3 regions of the Citrobacter europaeus genome follow, and region 3 is predicted to be linked to each of the others. Evidence: riboswitches for the same ligand, from Rfam matches in the RefSeq annotation. Region 3 holds a riboswitch; each other region holds the start of a gene.

Region 1 (4,175 bases), 2.4 Mb from region 3:
GGCTGGGACAATCCAGTGGGTTCGAATTATGGCTTCAGGATATTTCAGACCGCGGTTATCACAGTCTTAATCAGGCGCAAACAATGTTACTTACGGCCGCCAGAGAAAACCAAAATCTGAACGCTGTGCGAGTGAACAGCCTTGCCGCAAAGGCGTTGCTGCAGGTAGATATTGACAGACAAAAAGCACAAGCTCACGGCCTTGAACAGGCGGATATCAACGAAACTCTTTCTGCTGCATGGGGAGGGATTTATGTTAATGACTTTATTGACCGTGGCCGAGTAAAACGGGTTTATATACAAGGTGATGCGCCATGGCGTTCAATACCTGAAAACTTATCCGCCTGGTTTGTACGTAACAGTAGCGATGATATGACCTCATTCGCCAGTTTTGCCTCCTTCCGCTGGACTACTGGTCCACAAATGCTTCAGCGATTCAATGGATTACCTGCTGTGCAATTTCAAGGAGATGCAGCTCCCGGCATAAGTTCTGGGGCAGCAATGGCTGAAATGGTCAGGCTGATAGCGCCAATCGAAGGATTTGATCTGCAGTGGAGCGGGATATCATGGCAAGAACAGGCTTCCTCGGCACAGACACTGTGGGTATATCTTGCCTCCGTTGCGTTCGTATTTTTGTGTCTGGCTGCTTTATATGAAAGCTGGTCTGTGCCTATTGCTGTGCTTCTGATTATCCCACTTGGGGTTCTCGGCGCAGTGAGTGCAGCCTTAATCGCCGGGTTCGAAAATGATGTCTACTTCCAGGTAGGTATACTAACGACGATGGGGCTGTCAGCAAAAAATGCAATTCTCATTATTGAATTCGCTCTGGCGCAAATCCGCAGGGGTAAACCGTTGATTCAGGCCGCTTTTGAAGGCGCAAGATTACGCTTACGTCCTGTCATCATGACGTCTCTGGCATTTGTTGTTGGAGTTATCCCTCTGGTACTCTCTACGGGCGCAGGGGCCTCCAGCCAGAAAGAGATTGGAACTTCGGTAATCGGCGGTATGCTCACAGGCACGTTACTGACGCTGCTCTTTGTCCCACTGTTTTTTGTTCTCATTCAGCAGGGAATCTCGAGACTAAAAAAAGGCAAACGTAAGGAATGCAATAATGGTTAATCAACGTGGGCGGCCAATGAAGTCCCGCCCTCGCATTTTACAAACGGCATGTGAGCTGTTTCTCAAGCATGGCATTGACGTGTCCCTTGATACTATCGCCAGTGAAGCAGGGACAACGCGGCCGACCCTTTACAGCCATTTTCCGGGGGGAAAGGATGCTCTCCTGCTGGCGACGTTTGAATTTCTGAATGACAAAATGCAGCCGCCTTTACGCCAGTTACTCCAGGAGCAACTGGATTTTCCCGATCTCCTGAGAGGTTTTGCCCGGGTTGTACAGAATCATTTCTATACCCCTGAGAATATCCATTTCCAGCGATTATTGATTCAAGTGCTGGTTCAAAAGCCCGATTTACACGTCATGCTGGAGCAAAGAAACTCTGGACGCGTTTTGCAGGCGCTGACAGAAATTCTGGAACAGAAAAATAATGAAGGAATAGTCACGTTAGATAATCCGGAATTACAGGCTACTGCTTTCCTCGGGGCTATTATGGGATATCTGCTTCCTGGAGCAATAATCTCGCAAAAAGCAGTTGATCCCCATAAACTTGAGAAACTGGCTGAATGTTCAATTGCAACCTTTCTGTCTGCCTGGGAATTTAAGAGCGGATGATCGTGGTGTCTCAGCATTGAGACGCGCTACGAAATGCCTGAGTGGATGACGACGCCTGCGGCAATGAGCGCCCCTTCCAGAATAAACCGCTGCTGTTCACCTCCCTCGCTGGCTGGTAAAGTATGCGGTGTGGATACATTCCGCCATTCAGTAAATGGATAGCAGGGGCTTAAGTATGTAAGTTTCCCTTACTGTCCTTTTAATATTATTGAGTTTTATGTAACAACGACTCGGGGTGCCCTTCTTCATTGAAGGCTGAGAAATACCCGTACCACCTGATCTGGATAATGCCAGCGTAGGGAAGTCTGACACTGCTCGTGTCCCTTCTTCGCGCGGGCAGGAGCTGAACCATGCAGCCTGACCTGCACAGCCGCGCACTCGCGGCTCACACCTTGCACCAATTTAGAACGCTTTCACCACTCACACACTGTATGACCAACGAGGTCGTGCAAAGCTTTACGGCCAATACGCTACTGGCGCTGGGCGCATCCCCTGCGATGGTAATCGAGCCTGAGGAAGCCAGCCAGTTTGCGGCTATCGCCAGTGCGTTGCTGGTGAATGTCGGCACTTTAACCCAGACGCGGGCTACGGCGATGCGTGCCGCCGTTGAGCGGGCACATCTCGTTAAAACCCCGTGGACGCTCGATCCCGTTGCCGTGGGCGCGCTAGAGTTTCGCCGTCGCTTCTGTCTGGATTTACTGGTACTACAGCCTGCCGCTATCCGTGGCAACGCCTCGGAAATACTTGCTATGGCGGGTATGAACAGCGGGGGCCGCGGCGTCGACACGACAGATACGCCAGCCGCTGCGCTTTCCGCTGCGCAGGCGTTGGCTCGTCAGGTTGGGACCATTGTCGTGGTTACCGGCGAAGTGGACTACGTGACCGATGGTCAGCGTACCGTCTGCGTGAACGGCGGTGATCCGTTGATGACCCGCGTGGTGGGCACCGGATGCGCGCTGTCGGCGGTTGTTGCGGCCAGTTGCGCCCTGCACGGTGACCGGCTTGATAACATCGCCTCCGCCTGTAGCTGGATGAAACAGGCCGGGCAAATAGCCACACAACAATCAACCGGACCGGGCAGTTTTGTCCCGGCTTTTCTCGATGCCCTCTATAACCTGAACGCACAGGAGCAAGCATGAAACGGATTAACGCATTAACGATCGCCGGAACCGATCCAAGCGGCGGTGCGGGTATTCAGGCCGATTTAAAAACCTTCTCGGCGCTAGGCGCTTACGGCTGTTCGGTTATCACGGCGTTGGTGGCGCAAAATACGCGCGGGGTGCAGTCGGTTTATCGCATAGAACCTGACTTTGTTGCCGCACAACTGGACTCGGTGTTGAGTGATGTGCGTATCGACACCACCAAAATCGGTATGCTGGCGGAGACGGATATTGTTGAAGCGGTTGCCGAACGTTTGCGTCGCCATCGGGTGCAAAATGTCGTACTGGATACGGTGATGCTGGCGAAAAGCGGCGATCCGTTGCTGTCGCCCTCGGCGGTAGAGACACTGCGTACCCATTTGCTGCCGCAGGTTTCGATTATCACCCCTAATTTACCCGAAGCTGCGGCACTGCTCGGGGCTCCCCATGCGCAGACTGAGCAGGAGATGCTAGAGCAGGGAAGGGCACTGCGGGCGCTGGGCTGCGAGGCGGTATTGATGAAAGGCGGTCATCTGGAGGATGCACAAAGCCCCGACTGGCTCTTTACCCGTGAGGGAGAGCAGCGTTTTACCGCGCCAAGGGTGATGACCAAAAATACCCATGGCACCGGCTGTACGCTATCCGCGGCGCTGGCGGCGCTGCGTCCGCGCCATGACAACTGGGCACAGACAGTGCAGGAAGCTAAGCTGTGGCTTTCTGCGGCGTTGGCGCAGGCCGACACCCTGGAGGTTGGTGAGGGAATTGGTCCGGTACATCATTTCCACGCGTGGTGGTAATGGGTATACTGGCTGCAGAGAAGGCTGCAGGAAAAAGATAAATGGAACAAGCGCATACCCAGCTTATCGCGCAACTGAATGAACGCATTGCAGCGGCAGATAACACGCCGCTGTATATGAAATTTGCGCAAACAGTGAAAAACGCTGTGCGTAGCGGGATTCTGGAGCATGGAAATATCCTGCCCGGCGAGCGCGATCTCAGCCAGTTAACCGGCGTTTCGCGAATTACGGTACGCAAGGCGATGCAGGCCCTGGAAGAAGAAGGCGTAGTGACGCGCGCCCGTGGTTACGGGACGCAGATCAACAACATCTTCGAGTATTCGCTAAAAGAAGCGCGTGGTTTTTCACAGCAGGTGGTTTTGCGCGGTAAAAAGCCAGATACGCTGTGGGTCAACAAGCGTATTGTGCCTTGCCCGGAAGAGGTGGCTCAGCAGTTGGCTGTTGCCGCGGGGAGTGACGTCTTCCTGCTCAAGCGCATTCGCTATGTAGATGAAGACGCGGTTTCTATTGA
Region 2 (4,175 bases), 600 kb from region 3:
ACGCGCGACGGTGCCTGGCGGGGGTAAAAGCGGTAAGTCGTCATAGCGATACCAGTTCGCTTCCAGCAGCTCTTTCGGGTCAATAACAATTTCGCCGCTATCATACTCCGCCATAAATGCGGTCATCAAAGACTGCGGGAACGGCCATGGCTGAGAAGTGACGTAGCGCAGATTTTTCACCTTAATGCCGCTCTCTTCCATGACTTCACGCGCCACCGCCTGTTCCAGGGTCTCGCCCACTTCAACAAAACCTGCCAGCACGGTATGCACGCCGTTACGATGGCGAACATGCTGGGCGAGCAGGATAGAGTCATCACGGCGAATGGCGACGATAATGCAGGGGGCAATTTGCGGGTAGTAGCGTTCGCGACAGTGGCTACACAGCATCGCCCATTCCGTTTTACTCGGGTGCATGGGATGACCACAGTAACCGCAGAATTTATGCGAACGGTAAAACTCGGCCAGCTGTACGCCGCGTCCGGCCAGTTGAAACAAGCCAACATCCTGGTCAATGATCTGGCGTACCGACCCCATATCGTGTCGACGCTGCTGCTGCACCAGCCAGACTGTTTCCCCTTCCCATTCGCCTATTGGTATGGCGCGCTGCCCGGTCAGATCAAAACGGGCTGCGTCGCCGTAAGGCAGTTCGCCATGAGGCAACCATAACTTTTGCTCATGACTGACAATCCACCAGCCGCTATCAAATTTTTCAATTATACGATCCATATCTCTTGCGCAACCTTTGCTTCACAGGCATGTTGTTTACATTATTTTTACATTTACGGGTGAGCAGTTCCTTAACACCATCTTGCGGAGTCAATCATGCTAAACCAGCTGGAAAGCCTGACGGAGCACGTCGGAGGAAGTAATAAACTGGTTGATCGCTGGCTACATGTACGTAAGCACCTGCTCGTGGCTTACTACAATCTGGTTGGCATTAAGCCTGGCAAAGAATCGTACATGCGACTCAATGAAAAAGCGCTGGATGATTTTTGTCAGAGCCTGGTCGATTACCTCTCCACCGGACACTTCAGTATTTATGAACGTATTCTCCATAAATTGGAAGGGAACGGGCAGCTTTTAAAAGCCACAAAAATTTGGCCGCTGCTGGAAGCCAATACGCAGCTGATCATGAACTACTATGATACCAGTCTGGAAACGGCGATTGATCATGATAACTTCCTTGAATTCCAACAGGTTTTATCAGATCTCGGCGAGGCGCTGGAAGCCCGTTTCGTGCTGGAAGATAAGCTGATCATGTTGGTATTTGACGCGATGCACGAGAGTAGTACTCTCAAACGTCATGCTTGAGATTTGCGGCATTAACGCGTAGCTTACATTCATTACCTCTTTACTGAGGTTACTTCTTGTCGGAGTGCTTATTTTCCACAACAGCATGAGTGGAAAAGGCTGAGACCGTTAATTCGGGATCCGCGGAACCTGATCAGGTTAAAACCTGCGAAGGGAACAAGAGTCAATCTGCAATAGCATCGCCTCCGGGCGAGCTTCTCTCTTGCTTCATCCGTCGTCTGACAAGCCATATCCTTACTTTTATCTGGAATGAGCTATGTCTGCCACTACTAAACCTTCACGCCGCGAACAGCGCGCTCAAGCCCAACATTTTATCGATACCCTGGAAGGGACCGCCTTTCCAAACTCAAAACGCATTTATATCACTGGTTCGCAGCCGGATATCCGCATTCCGATGCGCGAAATTCAGCTCAGCCCGACGCTGATTGGCGGTAGCAAAGACAACCCGCAGTTCGAAGAGAACGAAGCCGTGCCGGTGTACGACACCTCCGGGCCGTATGGCGATCCTGACGTGGCGATAAACGTCCAGCAGGGTCTGGCAAAACTGCGCCAGCCGTGGATTGTCGCGCGTAACGATAGCGAAGAATTAGACGTCCGTAGTTCCGCTTATACCAAAGAACGTCTGGCCGATGATGGTCTGGACGAGCTACGTTTCACTGGCCTGCTGACGCCAAAGCGCGCCAAAGCCGGTAAGCGAGTCACCCAACTGCATTACGCGCGCCAGGGGATAGTCACCCCGGAGATGGAATTTATCGCCATCCGCGAAAACATGGGCCGCGAGCGCATTCGTAGTGAAGTGCTGCGCCACCAGCATCCGGGGATGAGCTTTGGCGCGCGCCTGCCGGAAAACATTACGCCGGAATTCGTGCGTGATGAAGTCGCCGCGGGCCGCGCGATTATTCCTGCCAATATCAACCACCCGGAATCCGAGCCGATGATCATCGGTCGTAACTTCCTGGTAAAGGTTAACGCGAACATCGGCAACTCTGCCGTCACCTCCTCTATCGAAGAAGAGGTAGAAAAACTGGTGTGGTCAACGCGCTGGGGCGCAGACACAGTGATGGATCTCTCCACCGGCCGCTATATCCACGAAACCCGTGAGTGGATTTTGCGTAACAGTCCGGTACCGATCGGTACTGTACCGATCTACCAGGCGCTCGAGAAGGTCAACGGGATCGCCGAAGATCTCACCTGGGAAGCCTTCCGCGACACGCTGCTGGAGCAGGCTGAACAGGGCGTCGACTACTTCACCATTCACGCGGGCGTGCTGCTGCGCTACGTGCCAATGACCGCCAAACGCCTGACCGGCATTGTCTCACGCGGCGGTTCAATTATGGCGAAATGGTGCCTTTCTCATCACAAAGAGAACTTCCTGTTCGAACATTTCCGCGAGATTTGCGAAATCTGCGCCGCCTACGACGTCTCCTTGTCGCTGGGTGACGGCCTGCGCCCGGGTTCAATTCAGGATGCGAACGACGAAGCGCAGTTCTCCGAACTGCATACGCTGGGCGAGCTGACCAAAATCGCCTGGGAATACGACGTGCAGGTGATGATTGAAGGCCCGGGTCATGTACCCATGCATATGATCCAGCGCAACATGACCGAAGAGTTGGAGAGCTGCCACGAAGCACCGTTCTACACCTTAGGGCCATTGACCACTGACATCGCGCCGGGCTATGACCACTTCACTTCCGGGATCGGTGCGGCGATGATCGGCTGGTTTGGCTGCGCGATGCTATGCTACGTCACACCGAAAGAGCACCTCGGCCTGCCGAACAAAGAAGATGTGAAGCAAGGGCTGATTACCTACAAGATTGCCGCCCACGCCGCTGACTTAGCGAAAGGCCATCCGGGCGCGCAGATCCGCGATAACGCGATGTCGAAAGCGCGCTTCGAATTCCGCTGGGAAGACCAGTTTAACCTCGCGCTCGACCCGTTCACAGCCCGCGCCTACCACGATGAAACCCTGCCACAGGAGTCCGGCAAGGTTGCCCACTTCTGCTCCATGTGCGGACCGAAGTTCTGCTCGATGAAAATCAGCCAGGAGGTTCGCGACTACGCTGCGGCACAAACGATTGAAGTCGGCATGGCGGATATGTCGGAAAACTTCCGTGCCAAAGGCGGCGAAATCTACCTCAAAAAAGAGGAGGCGTAATGTACCAGCCTGATTTCCCAACCGTGCCGTTCCGCCTCGGGCTTTACCCAGTGGTGGACAGCGTGCAATGGATTGAACGCCTGCTGCAGGCAGGCGTGCGCACGATCCAACTGCGCATTAAAGATAAGCGTGATGAAGAGGTCGAAGCCGACGTCATGGCCGCCATTGAGCTGGGGCGTCGCTATGACGCCCGGCTGTTCATCAACGATTACTGGCGTCTGGCAATTAAGCACCGCGCTTACGGTGTGCATCTGGGCCAGGAAGATCTTGAAACCACTGACCTGAAAGCGATTCAAACGGCGGGACTACGCCTGGGGGTGTCCACTCACGATGATATGGAGATAGACGTCGCGCTCGCCGCTAAACCTTCTTATATCGCGCTGGGTCATGTCTTCCCCACGCAAACCAAGCAGATGCCTTCCGCCCCGCAGGGGCTGACACAGTTGGCAAGTCATATTGAACGACTGGCGGATTACCCGACCGTCGCCATTGGCGGTATCAGCCTTGAGCGTGCCCCGGCAGTGCTGGCGACCGGTGTCGGGAGCATTGCCGTGGTCAGCGCGATTACTCAGGCGGCTGACTGGCGTGAAGCCACGGGCCAGCTACTGGATATCGCGGGAGTGGGCGATGAATGACCGCGACTTTATGCGCTACAGCCGCCAGATCCTGCTCGGCGATATCGCCATTGAAGGCCAACAAAAGCTGCTCG
Region 3 (4,175 bases):
TGGCACAACATACTGTAGCGCGCAGTGACGTCACGCATTGGGTTTTCCAGCACTTTCAGCGCGTAAGGGATCGCCATCAGCGCATTGGTAAAAATGACAATGCCGTCGGCAGATTCGGGGAGCCCAATAGTATTATTGAGCAGCAGAAAGAAGCCGGTAGCTAGCACGATACCCGGCATGGCGAGGATCATCATGCCGCTCAGCTCCAGCATTTGACCTGCCAGCACCTGCTGTCGGGCACGTAGTTCACGGCTGCTCCATAACAGCATCATGGTGAGTACAATGCACAACGCTCCTGCCGCCAGCGCAATGCGCAGCGAGGTTCCCAGCGCCTGCCACAGTACAGGTTGCCTAAGAACATCCAGCATATGGCGGTTAAAGCCATCGACAATCACCGCCAGCAGCGGCGGCAACAACAGCAGCAGGGCCAGAATAATCAGCAGAGCGTCTGTCAGGCGGCTGTGCAAACGATCGTCGGGATCGCGCCAGCCCTGAACCAGCGTGGTGCCGGGAGCAATAGCGCGGCTCAGACGTTGGCTGAGCAGTACCAGCGCTAAACAACAAACCATCTGGATCAACGCCAGCATGGCTGCACGACCGGGATCGTAATCAAAGTTAAGCGCCTGATAAATCGCCAGCTCGATGGTGGTGGCCTGCGGCCCGCCGCCCAGCGACAAAACGGTGGCGAAGCTGGCGAAACAGAGCATAAAGATGAGCGCCGCAACGGGAAGGATCTGACGGCGTAGCCATGGCCATTCAACAAAGCGGAAGAAATGCCAGCCGCGCATACCCAACTGAGCGGCTAACTGTCGTTGTTCGCCGGGAATATTTTCCAGTGATTGCAACAGCAGACGACTGGCCATCGGCAGATTGAAAAAGACGTGCGCCAGCAGAATGCCCTGTAAACCGTATGGCGAAAAGGTCCATTCCAGCCCCAATGTATGCCAGAGCGAGGCCAGCCAGCCCTGACGACCATAGACGCTAAGAATACCGAAGACCGCCACCAGCACTGGCAGGATTAACGTCATCGCGCACAGGCGCAGCAGCGCCAGACGTCCAGGAAAACGACGACGATAGAGAGCTCTGGCCAGGAAAATCGCCGGGATGACCGACAGCACTGCGGATAAAAAAGCCTGCCAGAAAGAAAAGCGCACCACGTGCCACAGGTAGTCGTCCTGCCACAGCGAGAGCCATTCTCCCTGCGGGGCGTTAAACCACAGTGCCAGAAACGCGGCCAGGGCAACGGCCACCATCAGCGTGGCGGCGGTAAGCCCTGGAACCAGCCAGCCGGGAATTAACGGCTGACGGCGCGTTGCCATTCGCTAATCCATACCTGGCGTTGAGCTGCAACCTGCTGCGGCGTAAATTCCAGCGCGGTGGCTGGTTTATTCAGTTGCTCGAATCCTGGCGGCAGGGCGACCTGCGTTACCGGATACATCCAGTTGCCGGTCGGAATCGCATTCTGAAATGCCGGAGACACCATAAACTTCAGGAATTTCTCGGCCAGTTCCGGCTGCTTGCTGGCCGCGGTACGAGCGGCGACTTCCACCTGCAAATAATGGCCCTCGCTAAAGTCGGCTGCGGCGTAGTTGTCTTTTTTCTCGGCGATGATGTGATAGGCCGGAGAGGTGGTATAACTGAGCACCAGATCGCTTTCACCTTTCAGGAACAGGCCGTAGGCTTCGCTCCATCCCTTGGTGACGGTGACGGTTTTGGCTGCCAGTTTCTGCCACGCCTCTGGCGCTTTATCGCCATAGACTTTCTGCATCCATAGCAGCAGACCCAGACCAGGCGTGCTGGTGCGCGGATCCTGATAAATGACGCGCCATTTCTGGTCGCTTTCTACCAGTTCTTTCAGACTTTTGGGCGGATTCTTCAGCTTGTTCTTATCGTAAACGAAGGCGAAATAGCCGTAGTCAAACGGAACGAAGGTATCGTTTTTCCAGCCGCCGGGCACGTTAACGGCGTCACCTGGTACACCGCTTTTGGCGAACAATTTGGTTTGCGTTGCGGCTTCCAGAAGGTTGTTATCCAGACCCAGCACGACGTCGGCTTTGCTGTTTTTTCCTTCCATGCGCAGGCGGTTAAGCAGTGAGACGCCATCTTCCAGCGCGACCAGTTTCAGCTCGCAGTTGCAGTCAGCTTCAAAGGCTTTTTTGATTGTCGGGCCTGGGCCCCAGTCAGCTGCGAACGAGTCGTAGGTGTAGACGGTCAGTACAGGTTTAGCGAAGGCAGGCGCTGCGCACAGCAGTAAAAGCGGAAGACATTTTTTAAACACTTTGCACCTCAAGAGTTGGGTGGCAAAGGACTTGAGGAACTGACTCAAATCCCTTCGCCGGCATTATCCGGATCAGGTTCGACGGGTATCTCTCAGCCCATACGCAGATCGAATGATTTTGTGTATGTTTTTTATTTAGCACCCCGTTGAGAACGGCGTTAGTGTAATGATTTTGTTGCTCAGCAGCAATTAAGGATCCGGCGGTGCAAACCACGCCGATTTAAAATCAAACCAGCCTAGAGTATTCATGCGTAGCCCGCGCATACTGCGCTGGCCCTGAATGATCAGCCAGTGATGGATCAACGGCACAATGGCCTTTGTGGCGAGCAGTTGTTGGCACCATGCCGCCAGGCTCATTTCGCCCGTTCGCCAGCGGGCGGCATCGTTTTCCCAGTCCCGCGAGATACAGTTTTGCAGTAATGGGACTTCGCAGAGATGCGCGAACAACGAGAAGTCCAGCGGTAGGGTAAAGTTGGCGCTGTTGAGCCAGATATCGCTAACTATTTCACCCGCATGCCATTGATCGTAGTCGATCTCCTGAATATTCAACTGTACCTGATGTTCCGCCAGCAGCGTTTTCATGATCTGCGCGATAATCCGGTGTTCGATGTGATCGCGATAGTAAGTGAGAGTCAGCGTTTCCAGTCCGGCTGGTTTTTCACCATGGCCGGGTCTGGCATGGTGCCAGCGGGGAAGCAAACCGTAGGCGGGGAACCACAGTCGTTGGTACTGTTCGTCGGCGTGGCAGATTAAATGGGTTGGCGAGAGAACGCGGCTAGCCCACTCGCGGACCTCCTGATTAGCGCCACGGTGGGTGCGCGTATCAAACAGCAGGTAGTAGCAGCCTTCTTCGAGCCGGCTCTCGATCGCCTTTTCATCCTCCGTGGGGCCTTTTAGCGTCAACCCGCCGCCAGGCTCTTCGCCGATGTCGGGCAGCACCCAAACGTTAACTTCGTCGATCAGCGCCCGGTAGCCAAAGTAATCATCAAATGCGTGAATCTTCAGTTGGTTATTGGTATTGCGAATCACCGCATATGGGCCAGTGCCAATCGGGTGACTGGAGAAGTTATTTAACGTTTCCCATTCTCGCGGCAGGATCATGGCGGGGACTTGCCCCAATAACCAGGGAAGCCAGCGGTCAGGCTGGGACAGATGGATATCCAACGTCCAGGCCGTGGGCGAGACGATTTGCGTGATGTGTGAGTACAGCGGCAGAGCGTTAATGCGCATCAGCGAGGCGATGACATCTTCCATTTCCAGTTCGCGGCCATGATGGAAATGGATCCCCGGGCGCAGGAAAAATCGCCAGTGTAAAGGTGAAATCTGCTGCCAGTGATGGGCGATGTCCGCTTCCAGTTCCCCATTTTCCTCATTTACCCGTATTAGGGCGCTGAAGATTTGCCGGGCGATATGGGTTTCGGAGCGGCGCAATGCCGTACCCGGAAGCAGGTTGTGCATGGGACGATAATAGAGAACGCGCATGATGTGTCGACCCTGGCGAAAACTGCGGCCGAGGTGGGAAACCAGCATCTGCCGTACGGCCGTTTTGTCACCGACCAGTTGCACCAGTTGATCGATGCGATCCTGTTCCAGCAGGTCTTCTGCCCGCTGTTGCTGGAGCGCCAACCCGGTATAGAGGAATGTCAGGCGCGAGCGTTTACCTCGTCCAACTTCGGCTTCCCACGTTAACCAGCCACGTTCCTGCATGGTATTAAGCAGCGTACGCATATGGCGGCGCGAGCAGCTCAGAAGCTCCGCCAGCTCGTTAAGCGTTGTGTCTTGCGTTTTGCCGTCGCAGCATTGCCACAGACGGATGAACTGTTGTTGCAAACGACCAGAAGACATAAAAGGGGAACTCCTGCGGAAAACTCAGCAATTTTATAATCCCTATATTAAG

The links. Region 3 has a riboswitch for thiamine pyrophosphate ahead of thiB (thiamine ABC transporter substrate binding subunit). Riboswitches for the same ligand answer to the same signal wherever they lie in the genome.
Region 1: another riboswitch for thiamine pyrophosphate. It lies ahead of thiM (hydroxyethylthiazole kinase); the one in region 3 lies ahead of thiB (thiamine ABC transporter substrate binding subunit).
Region 2: another riboswitch for thiamine pyrophosphate. It lies ahead of thiC (phosphomethylpyrimidine synthase ThiC); the one in region 3 lies ahead of thiB (thiamine ABC transporter substrate binding subunit).

Annotation. Positions count from the first base shown of each region.
Region 1 is NZ_CP148084.1:1,804,234-1,808,408, forward strand. Features, by position in the region: gene WHR59_RS08230 (efflux RND transporter permease subunit) at 1-1,118, shown strand, start outside; gene WHR59_RS08235 (TetR/AcrR family transcriptional regulator) at 1,111-1,728, shown strand; TPP riboswitch at 1,950-2,047, shown strand; gene thiM (hydroxyethylthiazole kinase) at 2,079-2,867, shown strand; gene thiD (bifunctional hydroxymethylpyrimidine kinase/phosphomethylpyrimidine kinase) at 2,864-3,664, shown strand; gene WHR59_RS08250 (GntR family transcriptional regulator) at 3,706-4,175, shown strand, end outside.
Region 2 is NZ_CP148084.1:4,815,448-4,819,622, forward strand. Features, by position in the region: gene nudC (NAD(+) diphosphatase) at 1-726, opposite strand, end outside; gene WHR59_RS22545 (Rsd/AlgQ family anti-sigma factor) at 823-1,311, shown strand; TPP riboswitch at 1,362-1,484, shown strand; gene thiC (phosphomethylpyrimidine synthase ThiC) at 1,568-3,466, shown strand; gene thiE (thiamine phosphate synthase) at 3,466-4,101, shown strand; gene WHR59_RS22560 (HesA/MoeB/ThiF family protein) at 4,094-4,175, shown strand, end outside.
Region 3 is NZ_CP148084.1:4,218,052-4,222,226, reverse strand. Features, by position in the region: gene thiP (thiamine/thiamine pyrophosphate ABC transporter permease ThiP) at 1-1,319, opposite strand, end outside; gene thiB (thiamine ABC transporter substrate binding subunit) at 1,295-2,278, opposite strand; TPP riboswitch at 2,310-2,434, opposite strand; gene sgrR (HTH-type transcriptional regulator SgrR) at 2,468-4,123, opposite strand.